One region of the Streptomyces sp. NPDC059499 genome, then DNA from elsewhere that is predicted to be linked to it. Evidence: riboswitches for the same ligand, from Rfam matches in the RefSeq annotation. Region 1 holds a riboswitch; the other holds the start of a gene.

Evidence for each region. A riboswitch is a leader RNA that binds a small molecule or an ion and turns the genes downstream of it on or off. The one in region 1 is predicted to bind glycine.
Region 2: it holds a riboswitch for glycine, as region 1 does, so the genes downstream of both, gcvT (glycine cleavage system aminomethyltransferase GcvT) here and gcvP (aminomethyl-transferring glycine dehydrogenase) in region 1, are expected to answer to the same signal.

What each region holds. Positions count from the first base shown of each region.
Region 1 is NZ_JBHYTT010000023.1:7,934-14,312, reverse strand. Features, by position in the region: gene ACFW9O_RS34165 (DUF5999 family protein) at 245-451, shown strand; gene gcvP (aminomethyl-transferring glycine dehydrogenase) at 524-3,409, opposite strand; glycine riboswitch at 3,601-3,696, opposite strand; gene ACFW9O_RS34155 (PRC-barrel domain-containing protein) at 3,830-4,201, shown strand; gene ACFW9O_RS34150 (DNA polymerase IV) at 4,123-5,577, opposite strand; gene ACFW9O_RS34145 (MerR family transcriptional regulator) at 5,653-6,270, opposite strand.
Region 2 is NZ_JBHYTT010000016.1:174,262-180,640, reverse strand. Features, by position in the region: gene ACFW9O_RS29905 (enhanced serine sensitivity protein SseB C-terminal domain-containing protein) at 1-694, opposite strand, end outside; gene ACFW9O_RS29900 (enhanced serine sensitivity protein SseB) at 840-1,607, opposite strand; gene ACFW9O_RS29895 (AAA family ATPase) at 1,760-2,434, opposite strand; glycine riboswitch at 2,623-2,720, shown strand; gene gcvT (glycine cleavage system aminomethyltransferase GcvT) at 2,878-3,999, shown strand; gene gcvH (glycine cleavage system protein GcvH) at 4,091-4,468, shown strand; gene glyA (serine hydroxymethyltransferase) at 4,487-5,746, shown strand; gene ACFW9O_RS29875 (L-serine ammonia-lyase) at 5,901-6,379, shown strand, end outside.

The sequences.
Region 1 (6,379 bases):
GCATCCGTACCCGTCCGGACTAGCCCCTTCAGGCCACCCCGAACCACCCGAAGGGACAGTGCAGTTGCGTTGAACCGTCCGGCCGGGTGATGCGTCATGAGAGGAGAAGAGCAGCTGCCGCGAAATCCCTGCGGAACGACGCCCGTAGGGCAACACTGGGACCGGACCGACTGATACGGGGGCGGCCATGAACACATCGTCAAGCCGCAGGACACTCGACTCAACGCAGCGAAAGAACCCATCCATGTGCCAGCACCAGCCACCCTGCCCGACCGCAGACTCCAACGACCGGGAAGCCGCGCGCCTGACGGCTCATCACCCGGAACAGGGCTGGAGCCTGCTGTGCAACGGCGTCCTGCTCTTCGAGGACACCGGTGAGCTGCTGCCGGACGGGCAGATCATCGCCCCGCACCGGCCGCTGAAGACCGGCCAGGTGATGAAGGCCGCCTGACCGCGGCCGGAGAAACACGGGGGCCGGCCCGGAGAAGTCTCCGCACCGGCCCCGACGGGTGTGTCCGCGTTCCTACTGGTCGTACTCGTCCAGCGGCGGGCAGGAGCAGACCAGGTTGCGGTCGCCGAAGGCGCCGTCGATCCGGCGCACCGGCGGCCAGTACTTGTCCGAAGGCGTGACGCCGGCCGGGAAGACGGCCTCTTCACGGCTGTAGGCGTGCGTCCACTCGCCACCGAGCGCGCCCGCCGTGTGCGGGGCGTTGCTCAGCGGGTTGTCCTCCGCGCTCCACGCGCCGGACGCGACCTTCTCGATCTCACCGCGAATGGCGATCATGGTGTCGCAGAACCGGTCGAGCTCCGCGAGGTCCTCGCTCTCGGTGGGCTCGATCATCAGCGTCCCGGCCACCGGGAACGACATCGTCGGCGAGTGGAAGCCGTAGTCGATCAGCCGCTTCGCGACGTCGTCGATGCTGACGCCGGTCGCCTTGGAGATCGGGCGCAGGTCCACGATGCACTCGTGCGCGACCAGGCCGGCCGGACCGTTGTACAGGATCGGGAAGTGCGGCTCCAGACGCTTGGCGATGTAGTTGGCCGCGAGTACGGCGACCTGCGTCGCACGCTTCAGTCCCTCGCCGCCCATCAGGCGCACGTACGCCCAGGAGATGGGAAGAATTCCGGCCGAGCCCCACGGTGCCGCCGAGATCGGGCCGACGCCGGTCTCGGGGCCGGCGGCGGGCTGCAGCGGGTGGTTGGGAAGGTACGGCGCCAGGTGCGCGCGGACACCGACCGGGCCGACGCCCGGGCCACCGCCGCCGTGCGGGATGCAGAAGGTCTTGTGCAGGTTCAGGTGCGAGACGTCGCCGCCGAACTTGCCCGGCTTGGCAAGGCCCACCAGCGCGTTGAGGTTCGCGCCGTCGACGTACACCTGACCGCCCGCGTCGTGCACCTCGCCGCAGACCGCGGCGACGTGCTCCTCGAAGACGCCGTGCGTGGACGGGTAGGTGATCATGAGGACGGCGAGTTCGTCGCGGTGCTTCTCGATCTTGGCACGGAGGTCGTCGATGTCGACCTCGCCGTCGTCGGCGGTCTTCACGACGACGACCTTCATGCCCGCCATCACGGCGCTCGCGGCGTTGGTGCCGTGCGCGGAGGACGGGATGAGGCAGACGGTACGCCCCTCGTCGCCGTTGGCCCGGTGGTAGGCGCGCACGGCCAGCAGACCGGCGAACTCACCCTGGGAGCCGGCGTTGGGCTGGAGGGAGACGGCGTCGTAGCCGGTGACCTCGGCCAGGCGCTCCTCCAGCTCACGGATCAGGGTGAGGAAGCCCTGAGCCTGCTCGGCCGGCGCGAAGGGGTGCAGCGCACCGAATTCGGGCCAGGTGATCGACTCCATCTCGGCGGTCGCGTTGAGCTTCATGGTGCAGGAGCCGAGCGGGATCATGCCGCGGTCCAGCGCGTAGTCGCGGTCGGCGAGCTTGCGCAGGTAGCGCAGCATCGCGGTCTCGGAACGGTGCTGGTGGAAGACCGGGTGGGCGAGGACGGTGTCGGTGCGCAGCAGGTTGCCGGGCAGCGCGTCCTCGGCGTCGGCGTCGAGGGCCTCGATGTCGCCGCCGGCTCCGAAGGCGGCCCAGACGGCCGCGATCTGTGCGCGGGTGGTGGTCTCGTCGCAGGCGATGGAGACGTGGTCGGCGTCGATGTGCCGCAGGTTCACGCCGCGCTCGCGTGCACCGGCGACCACATCGGCAGCGGCACCGGGAACACTCACGGTGAGGGTGTCGAAGTAGGCGCCGTGCACCACGTCGATACCGGCGGCCCGCAGACCGTCGGCCAGGATCGTGGCGTACCTGTGGGTGCGCCGCGCGATCGTGCGCAGACCGTCGGGGCCGTGGTAGACGGCGTACATCCCCGCCATGACGGCGAGCAGCACCTGCGCGGTGCAGATGTTGCTGGTGGCCTTCTCCCGGCGGATGTGCTGCTCGCGGGTCTGGAGGGCGAGACGGTACGCCTTGTTGCCGTCGGCGTCGACGGAGACGCCCACGAGACGGCCGGGCAGGCTGCGCGCGAACTTCTCGCGGACGGCCATGAAGCCGGCGTGCGGTCCGCCGAAGCCCATCGGGACACCGAAGCGCTGCGTGGTCCCGACGGCCACGTCCGCGCCCAGCTCTCCGGGCGAGGTGAGCAGGGTCAGGGCCAGCAGATCGGCCGCGACGGTGACGATCGCGCCGAGCTCGTGGGCGCGGTCGATGACGGGCTTGATGTCACGCACCGCTCCGGAGGCGCCCGGGTACTGCAGCAGGACGCCGAAGACGCCGCGCTCGGCGACATCGGCCGGAATTCCGTCGGTGAGGTCGGCGACGACCACCTCGACGCCGGTCGGTTCGGCGCGGGTCCGGATCACGGCGACGGTCTGCGGCAGGGTGTCCGCGTCGACCAGGAAGACGCCGTTCCTGACCTTGCCGACGCGCCGTGCGAGCGCCATGGCCTCGGCGGCGGCCGTGCCCTCGTCGAGGAGGGAGGCACCGGAGGTGGGCAGACCGGTCAGGTCGGCCACCATCGTCTGGAAGTTCAGCAGGGCCTCGAGCCGCCCCTGGGAGATCTCCGGCTGGTAGGGCGTGTACGCCGTGTACCAGGCGGGGTTCTCCATGACGTTGCGCAGGATCACCGGCGGGGTGAACGTGCCGTAGTAGCCGAGCCCGATCATCGGCGCGAGCACCTGATTGCGGTCGGCGAGGCGTCGCAGCTCGGCCAGGACCTCGGCCTCGGTACGCGCAGCGGGAAGATCCAGCGCCTCGGCGCTCTTGATCACGTCCGGCACGGCAGCGGCGGTGAGCTCGTCGAGGGAGCCGTATCCGACCTGGGCGAGCATCTTCGCCTGGGCCTCGGCATCGGGCCCGATGTGGCGCTGCTCGAAGGGAATGCCCTGCTCCAGCTGGGAGAGCGGAGTGCGACGGGGGGTCATGATGGAGGCCTCCTGGTCTCACGACCTGCGAGGGGCACCACGGCGTGGCTGCCCGAACGGCCTCCCCATCTGTCATCTCGACCTGAGAGCTTCACCGGCACGCCCGGAGGCATACCGGCTTTCACCGTCGGTGAGGATGGGGCCCGCCACGGCACGTGCCGTACGGATCCCGTCCTGCTTTCCAGAGTGACCTCGTCCGTGCGGTACAGGGGCCTGAGAGATTCCGGGGAGGAGTTGCTCCTTCGGCGCCTCCGGAATTCTCCGGAGGACTCTCCCGCACAGGGTCAGCAGCCGTGTTCCAGACTACCAGCGGGGCGGCGCCGGCCGTCTCGAGTGGCCGAAGCCCCGGATCTGGCCTTTCGTAGTGCCTGTGGAGCAGTTGCGACCACCCTGACCGCAGTGCGACCAGTGGGAGGCACCGTGCAGACCGACATCGATCCGCGCAGCCTGATCGGCCGCAAGGCCTACGACCGCCAAGGCTCCAAGATCGGAACGGTGGACGAGGTCTATCTCGACGACGCCACCGGTGTACCCGAGTGGGCGGCCGTGCGCACCGGACTCTTCACCCGGGACGCCTTCGTACCGCTGGAACCGAGCGAATTCGTCGACGGCACCCTGGTGATCCCCTTCGACCGCGCCCTGATCAAGGACGCCCCCGACTTCGGGGTCGGCCGTCATCTCTCCCCGGAACAGGAGCTGCAGCTCTACCGCCATTACGGGCTGGACTCCGCCGCGCCGGGCGGTACCGGGCCCGACAGGGACTTCGGCAGGCTGGCCGGCCACGAGGAGTAGTCCTCGGGGTCCCGCACCAGGGGGAGCGGATCAGCCGGCTGGAGCTGCGGATCGTCGACACGGAACGTGCGCACCCGGCCCGGCCGCTCCCCCGGCTCCTCGAACCGGACCGTGACACGGCCGACACCGCTGCCCTGCACCCAGCCGTGGCCGTGGACCTCGTGGCGTACGTCATGGCCTGCGGGCCACCGTCGGCCCGCGAGGAGGTCCGCCCTCTCCTCGGCCGCTTCCTCCGCCGTGACCGGCTCGTCGGGGGCACCGTCGGCCCCGTCCTCCGCCTCGCCCGCCACCGCCTGCCGTGCGTCGGCGGCCTGCGCGAAGAGATCCTCCTGGGTGAAGTCCGCGAGCCCCGTGACGCCCACTCCGAGGAGCCGTACGCCACCGGTGGTGTCAACGGCCTCCAGCAACCGCGCGGCGGCCTCTCTGACGACCGTGGGGTCGTCGGTGGGGCCTCGCAGGGTCTCGGAGCGCGTCAGCGTGGAGAAGTCGTAGCGGCGCACCTTGAGCACGACGGTCCGCCCCGACCTCCCCGCACCCCGCAGGCGCTCCACACACCGTCCGGCCAGCCTCTCCACCTCCGCCCTGACCCGGACCCGGTCGTGCAGGTCCACGTCGAAGGTGTCCTCGACCGATACGGACTTCGCGTCCCGCTCCGCGACGACGGGCCGGTCGTCGTGCCCGAGGGCCATGCGGTACAGCGCGACGCCGTGCGCCTTGCCCAGCAGGCGGACGAGCTCCGCCTCCCCGGCCTCGGCCAGGTCCTGGACCACCGTCATCCCCGCGCGCCGCAGATGGTCCCCGGTGGCGGGCCCGACGCCCGGCAGGATCCGCACGGACATGGGAGCGAGCAGTCCGCGCTCCGTACCCGGCTTGATGAGCAGCAATCCGTCCGGTTTCGCCTCCTCGGAGGCGATCTTGGCCAGCATCTTGGAACCGGCCAGACCGACCGAACCGCTGAGTCCGGTGACGCCTCTGATGACCGTGCGCAGCTGCTCACCGATCGCACGGGCCGATGCCGCGTCATCGGCGACCCCGCCGGCCTCCAGGTCGACGAAGGCCTCGTCCAGGCTGAGCGGCTCGACGAGCGGCGACAGCCGCCCGAGCAGCTCCATCACCTGGTCGCTCACCGTCCGGTAGAGCGCGAACCGCGGCACGAGATAGGCGGCGTTGGGTGCCAGCCGTCTCGCCTGCGCCATGGGCATCGCCGAATGCACGCCGAAGCGCCGGGCCTCGTACGACGCGGTGGCCACCACCCCGCGCATCCCCAGCCCGCCCACCACCACCGGTTTGCCGCGCAGGCTGGGTTTCGCCGCCTGCTCGGCAGAGGCGTAGAAGGCATCCATGTCCAGATGCAGGATGGTGGGAGCGGATCTCACATCAACCGATGCTGCCCTATGCCACTGACAACGGGCCTGCTCCGCGCCCGTGCGGCGCGGGGCAGGCCCGGTGGCTCAGCCCGCGCGGTTGCGCCGCCGGGCCAGCTCGTCCGCCGGGTTGTTGCCGATCAGTGTCTCCCCCGTGTCGACCCGCTCGCCGTGGAGCTGGGACAGGGTCGCGTCCACATCGCGCCAGACGACGCCCACGGCGATACCGAAGACTCCCTGACCCCCCTGGAGCAGATCCACGACCTCGTCGGGCGAGGAGCACTCGTAGACCGTCGCCCCGTCGCTCATCAGGGTCATCCGTTCCAGATCCGTGAATCCGCGGGCCCTCAGGTGCTGGACCGTGGTGCGGATGTTCTGCAGTGCGACACCTGTGTCGAGGAACCGCTTCACGATCTTGAGGAGGACCACGTCCCGGAAACTGTAGAGGCGCTGTGTCCCCGACCCGTACGCCGGACGCACGCTCGGCTCCACCAGACCCGTACGGGCCCAGTAGTCGAGCTGTCGGTAGGTGATCCCCGCCGCCGCGCACGCCGTCGGCCCCCGGTAACCGATGTCACCTGCCCCTACCGCACCGTCCGCTGCCATCGCCGCCGGCTGAACCGGCTGTCTGATGGTGTGGTCGGCCGCACTGCTGTGCTGCCGGTACGGCCCACCCGCAGCCGTACCGTCGCCGCTGCTTCTCACGCCGACCTCCGTCCTTGACCTGCCATCTCGAAGGTAGGCAGTCACCAGGGGTGCGTCAACGATCGCCACACTCGGCACGCCGAGTGATAATCACCCTGAGGGTGGTTTC
Region 2 (6,379 bases), on a different contig from region 1:
TGGCGCGCAGCCACATGGCGACGGGGTCGTACTCGTCGGACATGGACACCGTCGAGACGGGCAGGCCGTCGGGGACCACACCGATCGACTGCTGCATCATCGCGCGGACCGCGTCGACGGAGGGCCGGCCCGTGTCGTAGAGGTCGAGCCCGATCGCGAGGTACGGAGCGCCCAGCGCGGGCTGCACCCAGGCGCGGCGCAGCGCGCGGACGGCGGGGGTGCGGTGGGCATTCTGCGACAGAAGGGCGTAGAACTGCGGGATCTCGATGGCGGGTTCGGAGAGCTGGAGCGGGCCGGCGGGCATCCGGTCGAGTCCTGTCGCGATGCGGCGCAGGTCCAGCCAGGGGATGCCGACGCCGCCGCCGGGAGCATGCGGGTTCAGCCAGATGCCCCAGCGGTCGGGGAAGAGGGACCGGGCGATCTCGCGGCCGGTGACCAGCTCGTGGGACCTGTTCCAGCCGCTGGCCGAGAGCTCCTGGGCGGAGGTCACGCAGGGGGCGTAGCCCAGGCCGTCGATCTCCATGTTGCCGTACTGGGCGTCGGGGGAGCCCGCCGTGCCGTGCCAGAGCAGCATCCAGACCCGGCCGTCGGTGAGGGCCCGCAGCAGCGCCTCGTAGGCGTCGGGGCGCCCGGGGGCCACTTGCCGCAGCATGTGCTCGACCTGCCCGGCCTCCGCGGTGCCTGACGCACTCACCCTGGGTCCCGCCCCTCTTCGTTCCGCTGCCCCGTCGTGCCGCGGTGCTGTTGTCCCGCACCCGGGCACAACAGGTGCGGCCTCGCCATCAAACCAGCTTATGCGCCGCCCCTGACACCGGCTTGACGCCACGGGCGAAGCTGACTCAGTACCCCTCGCGCCGGTAGAACGGCCGTACCTTCTCCAGCATCCAGTCGCCCACGGGGTCCTGGGCCACGTCGAGGAGGACCAGATTGACCGGCCACGGCAGCTGGACCCGGCCCAGCGCACGGCCCAGCGCCTCCATCGGGGCGCTCTGTCCGGCGCCGTCCCAGGTCGCGAACTCGACGCCGACGAAGAGGACGGGGTCGTCGCCCTCGATGCTGGCCAGCGCCCTGCGCGCGGTGCTCACGACACCGATGTCCTGGAATTCGCCGGCCACCGCGGCGAGGAAGTCGACGGGGTCCTCCTTCCAGTCCGGCTCGTAGAGCCGGACCCGCCCGCCGGAAGGCCCGTCCAGCGCGGTGCGCCCGGCCCTGCAGAGCTCGGCGACGGCCGGCGGCGGCAGCGGCACACCGACCGCCCCGCCGGGATTGACGGCGATGCCGAGCTGCGGGGGCAGGCCGCGGGCGAATTCGCGGGCGGGCGCGACGGTGAACGAGATGTGGGCGCCGACGCACTGAAGGAACTGGGCCTCGGAGCTGAACACCGGTACGAACGCGGCGCCGCCGATGTCGACCGTCGGCAGGTCGAGGTCGGGACTGTCGGGCCCGCCGCCGTTCGGCAGGGGCACCCAGACGCGGCTCCGGCCGAGCACCTCGACCAGGCGGCCGCCGGCCCCGGGCACGCCGAGGGAGGCGCTGAGCACTTCCTCGAGCTCGTTGGCCGGCCATCCGTGCTGCGGATGGACGGGGGCCTGCGCCGGAATGTCCACGGTGTCTGTGTCCCTTTCTCGCCATGCTGTGCGGCAGAAACCTTAGCCGGGCTCGGTCCGAGCCGCGCCAGGACGGCAGTGACACGGGAAACAGCGCAGGCGGGGGCAACCGGACCGTCCAGATTCCGGACGGCCGGGCGGAGCTCACCGGTCTATGCGTTTGCGAACGAGATCCGTTCGATCGCCGTGGCGGCCTCCCGGTCGAGCAGCACCGCGGACGCGCAACCGGGTGGCAGCAGTCCACTCTCCGTGTCGCGCAGCAGCCGTCCGACCGCACCGCGGTGCCGGGCGAAGGCGTATCCGGAGACGCCCCGTCCGCGCTCGCGCTGGCCGGCCCTGGCCACATGAGGGGTGACGTCGAGCAGGACGAGGTGCAGCGTGCGGCCCCGGCGCCCGGCCTCGCGGGCCAGCCAGCGCCGCACCCATGCCTGGGTTCCGCAGTCGTGCACGACGACGGATCCGCCCGAGCGCAGCGCCCGCCACAGCCCGAGGTAGTGCGCGGCACGGACCAGGGGACGGTAGAGGGCGTACGGGAGTAAAGCGGGCAGGGAGGCCGCCCAGCGGTCCCTGGTGTCCTGGGAGTCGATGGCGTGCTCCCGCACCGCGCGCCGGATCAGCGTCGACTTCCCGCTGCCGGGCAGTCCGGAGACCACCACCACATCGCCCGCCACGAAGTCCAGGCTGCGCGGGCCGAGCCCGTTCCTGCCGCGCAGATCACGTACCACCGGAGCGTGCGTGCCCCGGAGCCCCCGAGCGCGGGCACCCTGCTGCGCGGGCACCGCACCGCGCGCTGCCCCTGCGGTCGTCGCGTACGGCTGCAACGTCATCGCCCTCCCCCTGCCGAGTCACCCACACCTGACCTGCCCAAGAAGTGTAAAGAAAAGGTAATACGGGACAACCCGTTCCGGCCGCACGTGTCGGCGCCCGAACGGCCCGGTGTGCCTGCGCGGATCCGCTCGCCCCACTCTGGCGCAATGCGTGCGATGATGACCCCGCCAACTGCATACCGGCCGTTTGAATCCGCGCGGGAGAGTCCCGGTCACTGTGTGCGCCGGGCGCCGAAGGAGCAAGTTCCTCCCTTGAATCTCTCAGGCCCCGTACCGCGTGGATGAGGCAGATCTGAAAAGCGGGCCGCTCGCGCGGCTCCACCCAAGGTGCAAGCCGACCCCCGAAGGGGCTGACCCTTTCAGGGGCTCTCGGCGAACCTCTCAGGTTCCGATGACAGATGGGGAGGGAACGTCCTCTGTCGTCATGCCCTGGAGCCATGCCCATGAGCACTGCCCCCGCCTCCCGTCTCACCGCCCTCGATGCGCTGCATCGTTCCCTGGGCGCGACCATGACCGATTTCGCGGGCTGGGACATGCCCCTGCGGTACGCCAGTGAGCGCGACGAGCACAACGCCGTACGCACCCGGGCCGGACTCTTCGACCTGTCGCACATGGGCGAGATCACCGTCACCGGACCGCAGGCCGCTGCCTTCCTGAACTTCGCGCTGGTGGGCAACATCGCCACCGTCGGCGTGGGCCGGGCCCGCTACACGATGATCGTCGCCGAGGACGGCGGGATCCTGGACGACCTGATCGTCTACCGCCTGGGCGAGACCGAGTATCTGGTCGTCGCCAACGCGGGCAACGCGCAGCTCGTCCTCGACACGCTCGCCGCACGCGCCGGGGACTTCGACACCGAGGTGCGCGACGACCGCGACGCCTACGCGCTGCTCGCCGTCCAGGGCCCCGAGTCGCCCGCCATCCTGAAGGCGGTCACGGACGCCGACCTGGACGGGCTGAAGTACTACGCGGGCCTGCCCGGCACCGTCGCAGGTGTTCCCGCGCTCATCGCCCGCACCGGCTACACCGGCGAGGACGGCTTCGAACTCTTCGTCGCCCCCGAGCACGCCGAGCAGCTGTGGACGGCGCTCACCGAGGCGGGCGCCCCGCACGGCCTGATCCCGTGCGGCCTCTCCTGCCGCGACACGCTGCGCCTGGAGGCGGGCATGCCGCTGTACGGGCACGAGCTGACCACCGCGCTGACCCCGTTCGACGCGGGCCTGGGCCGGGTCGTGAAGTTCGAGAAGGAGGGCGACTTCGTCGGCCGCGAGGCGCTGCGGGCCGCCGCCGAGCGCGCCGAGACCGCCCCGCCCCGCAAGCTCGTCGGCCTGGTGGCCGAGGGCCGCCGGGTGCCGCGCGCCGGCTTCCAGGTCGTTGCCGACGGCAAGGTCATCGGCGAGGTCACGTCCGGCGCGCCGTCGCCGACGCTGGGCAGGCCGATCGCCATGGCGTACGTGGACGCGGCACACGCCGCGCCCGGCACCGAGGGCGTCGGCGTAGACATCCGGGGCACCCACGAGGCGTACGAGGTCGTCGCACTGCCCTTCTACAAGCGTCAGAAGTGACAACGGGGCGTCCCGCACGTGACGTAGTCCCGTCTCACACCGTAAGACCACCGTTCATCAGCACTCCCCCGCGTACAGGAGAATTCAGGTCATGAGCAACCCCCAGCAGCTGCGGTACAGCAAGGAGCACGAGTGGCTGTCGGCCCTCGAGGACGGCGTGGCCACGGTCGGTATCACCGAGTTCGCGGCCAACGCGCTCGGCGACGTCGTCTACGCCCAGCTCCCGGCGGTCGGTGACACGGTGACCGCGGGCGAGACCTGCGGTGAGCTGGAGTCGACCAAGTCGGTCAGCGACCTGTACTCGCCGGTGACCGGCGAGGTCACCGAGGCCAACCAGGACGTCGTGGACGACCCGGCGCTGGTGAACTCCGCCCCCTTCGAGGGCGGCTGGCTGTTCAAGGTGCGCGTCGCGGAGGAGCCGAAGGACCTGCTCTCCGCCGACGAGTACTCCGAGTTCTCCGGCAACTGAGACCCAAGGGACCCCCTGATGTCGCTTCTCAACTCCTCCCTCCACGAGCTGGACCCGGACGTCGCCGCCGCTGTCGACGCCGAGCTCCACCGCCAGCAGTCCACCCTCGAGATGATCGCTTCGGAGAACTTCGCTCCGGTCGCGGTCATGGAGGCGCAGGGCTCCGTCCTCACCAACAAGTACGCCGAGGGCTACCCCGGCCGCCGCTACTACGGCGGCTGCGAGCACGTCGACGTGGTCGAGCAGATCGCGATCGACCGGATCAAGGCGCTCTTCGGCGCCGAGGCCGCGAACGTCCAGCCGCACTCCGGTGCGCAGGCGAACGCCGCCGCGATGTTCGCGCTGCTGAAGCCGGGCGACACGATCATGGGCCTGAACCTGGCCCACGGCGGTCACCTGACCCACGGCATGAAGATCAACTTCTCCGGCAAGCTCTACAACGTGGTCCCGTACCACGTCGACGAGACCGGCGTCGTGGACATGGCCGAGGTCGAGCGCCTCGCCAAGGAGTCCAAGCCGAAGCTGATCGTGGCCGGCTGGTCCGCGTACCCCCGTCAGCTCGACTTCGCCGCGTTCCGCCGCATCGCGGACGAGGTCGGCGCGTACCTGATGGTCGACATGGCCCACTTCGCGGGCCTGGTGGCCGCGGGTCTGCACCCCAACCCGGTGCCGCACGCCCATGTCGTCACGACCACCACGCACAAGACCCTCGGCGGTCCGCGCGGTGGCGTCATCCTGTCGACGCAGGAGCTCGCCAAGAAGATCAACTCGGCGGTCTTCCCCGGTCAGCAGGGCGGCCCGCTGGAGCACGTGATCGCGGCCAAGGCCGTCTCCTTCAAGGTGGCGGCGACCGAGGAGTTCAAGGAGCGCCAGCAGCGCACCCTGGACGGCGCCCGCATCCTCGCCGAGCGCCTGGTCCAGCCGGACGTCACCGAGGTCGGCGTCTCCGTCCTGACCGGCGGCACGGACGTGCACCTGGTCCTGGTGGACCTTCGCAACTCCGAGCTGGACGGCCAGCAGGCCGAGGACCGCCTCCACGAGGTCGGCATCACGGTCAACCGGAACGCCGTTCCGAACGACCCGCGCCCCCCGATGGTCACATCGGGCCTGCGGATCGGTACGCCGGCGCTGGCGACCCGCGGTTTCCAGGCCGAGGACTTCACCGAGGTCGCGGAGATCATCGCCTCCGCGCTGAAGCCGGCCTACGACGCCGACGACCTGAAGGCCCGCGTGATCGCGCTGGCCGAGAAGTTCCCGCTGTACCCCGGCCTCAAGTAGGTCACCCGCAGTTTGCACGTCGGGTGGGGGCACCGCGCACACTGAACAGTGAGCACGGTGCCCCCACCCTTGTCCCCGCGCTCTTCGGGCCCACCGGCCCGGCCCGCACCACCCGGCAGACAACGGCGTCTACCAACCCCTTAGGAGTCATCCCGTGGCCATCTCGGTCTTCGACCTCTTCTCGGTCGGCATCGGCCCGTCCAGCTCCCACACGGTCGGCCCGATGCGCGCGGCGCGCATGTTCGCCCGCCGCCTCAAGAACGAGGGCCTGCTGGCCCACACCGCGTCGATACGCGCGGAGCTGTACGGCTCGCTCGGCGCGACCGGCCACGGCCACGGCACCCCCAAGGCCGTCCTGCTCGGCCTGGAGGGCGAGTCCCCCCGTACCGTCGACGTCGAGGGCGCCGACAGCCGGGTCGAGGAGATCCGCTCCACGGGGCGCATCAGCCTCCTCGGCATGCACGACATCCCCTTCGACACCGACGAGCAGCTGGTCCTGCACCGCCGCAAGGCGCTGCCGTACCACGCCAACGGGATGACGATCTTCGCGTACGACCACGAGGGCGCGCTCCTCCTGGAGAAGACGTACTACTCGGTCGGCGGCGGCTTCGTCGTCGACGAGGACGCGGTCGC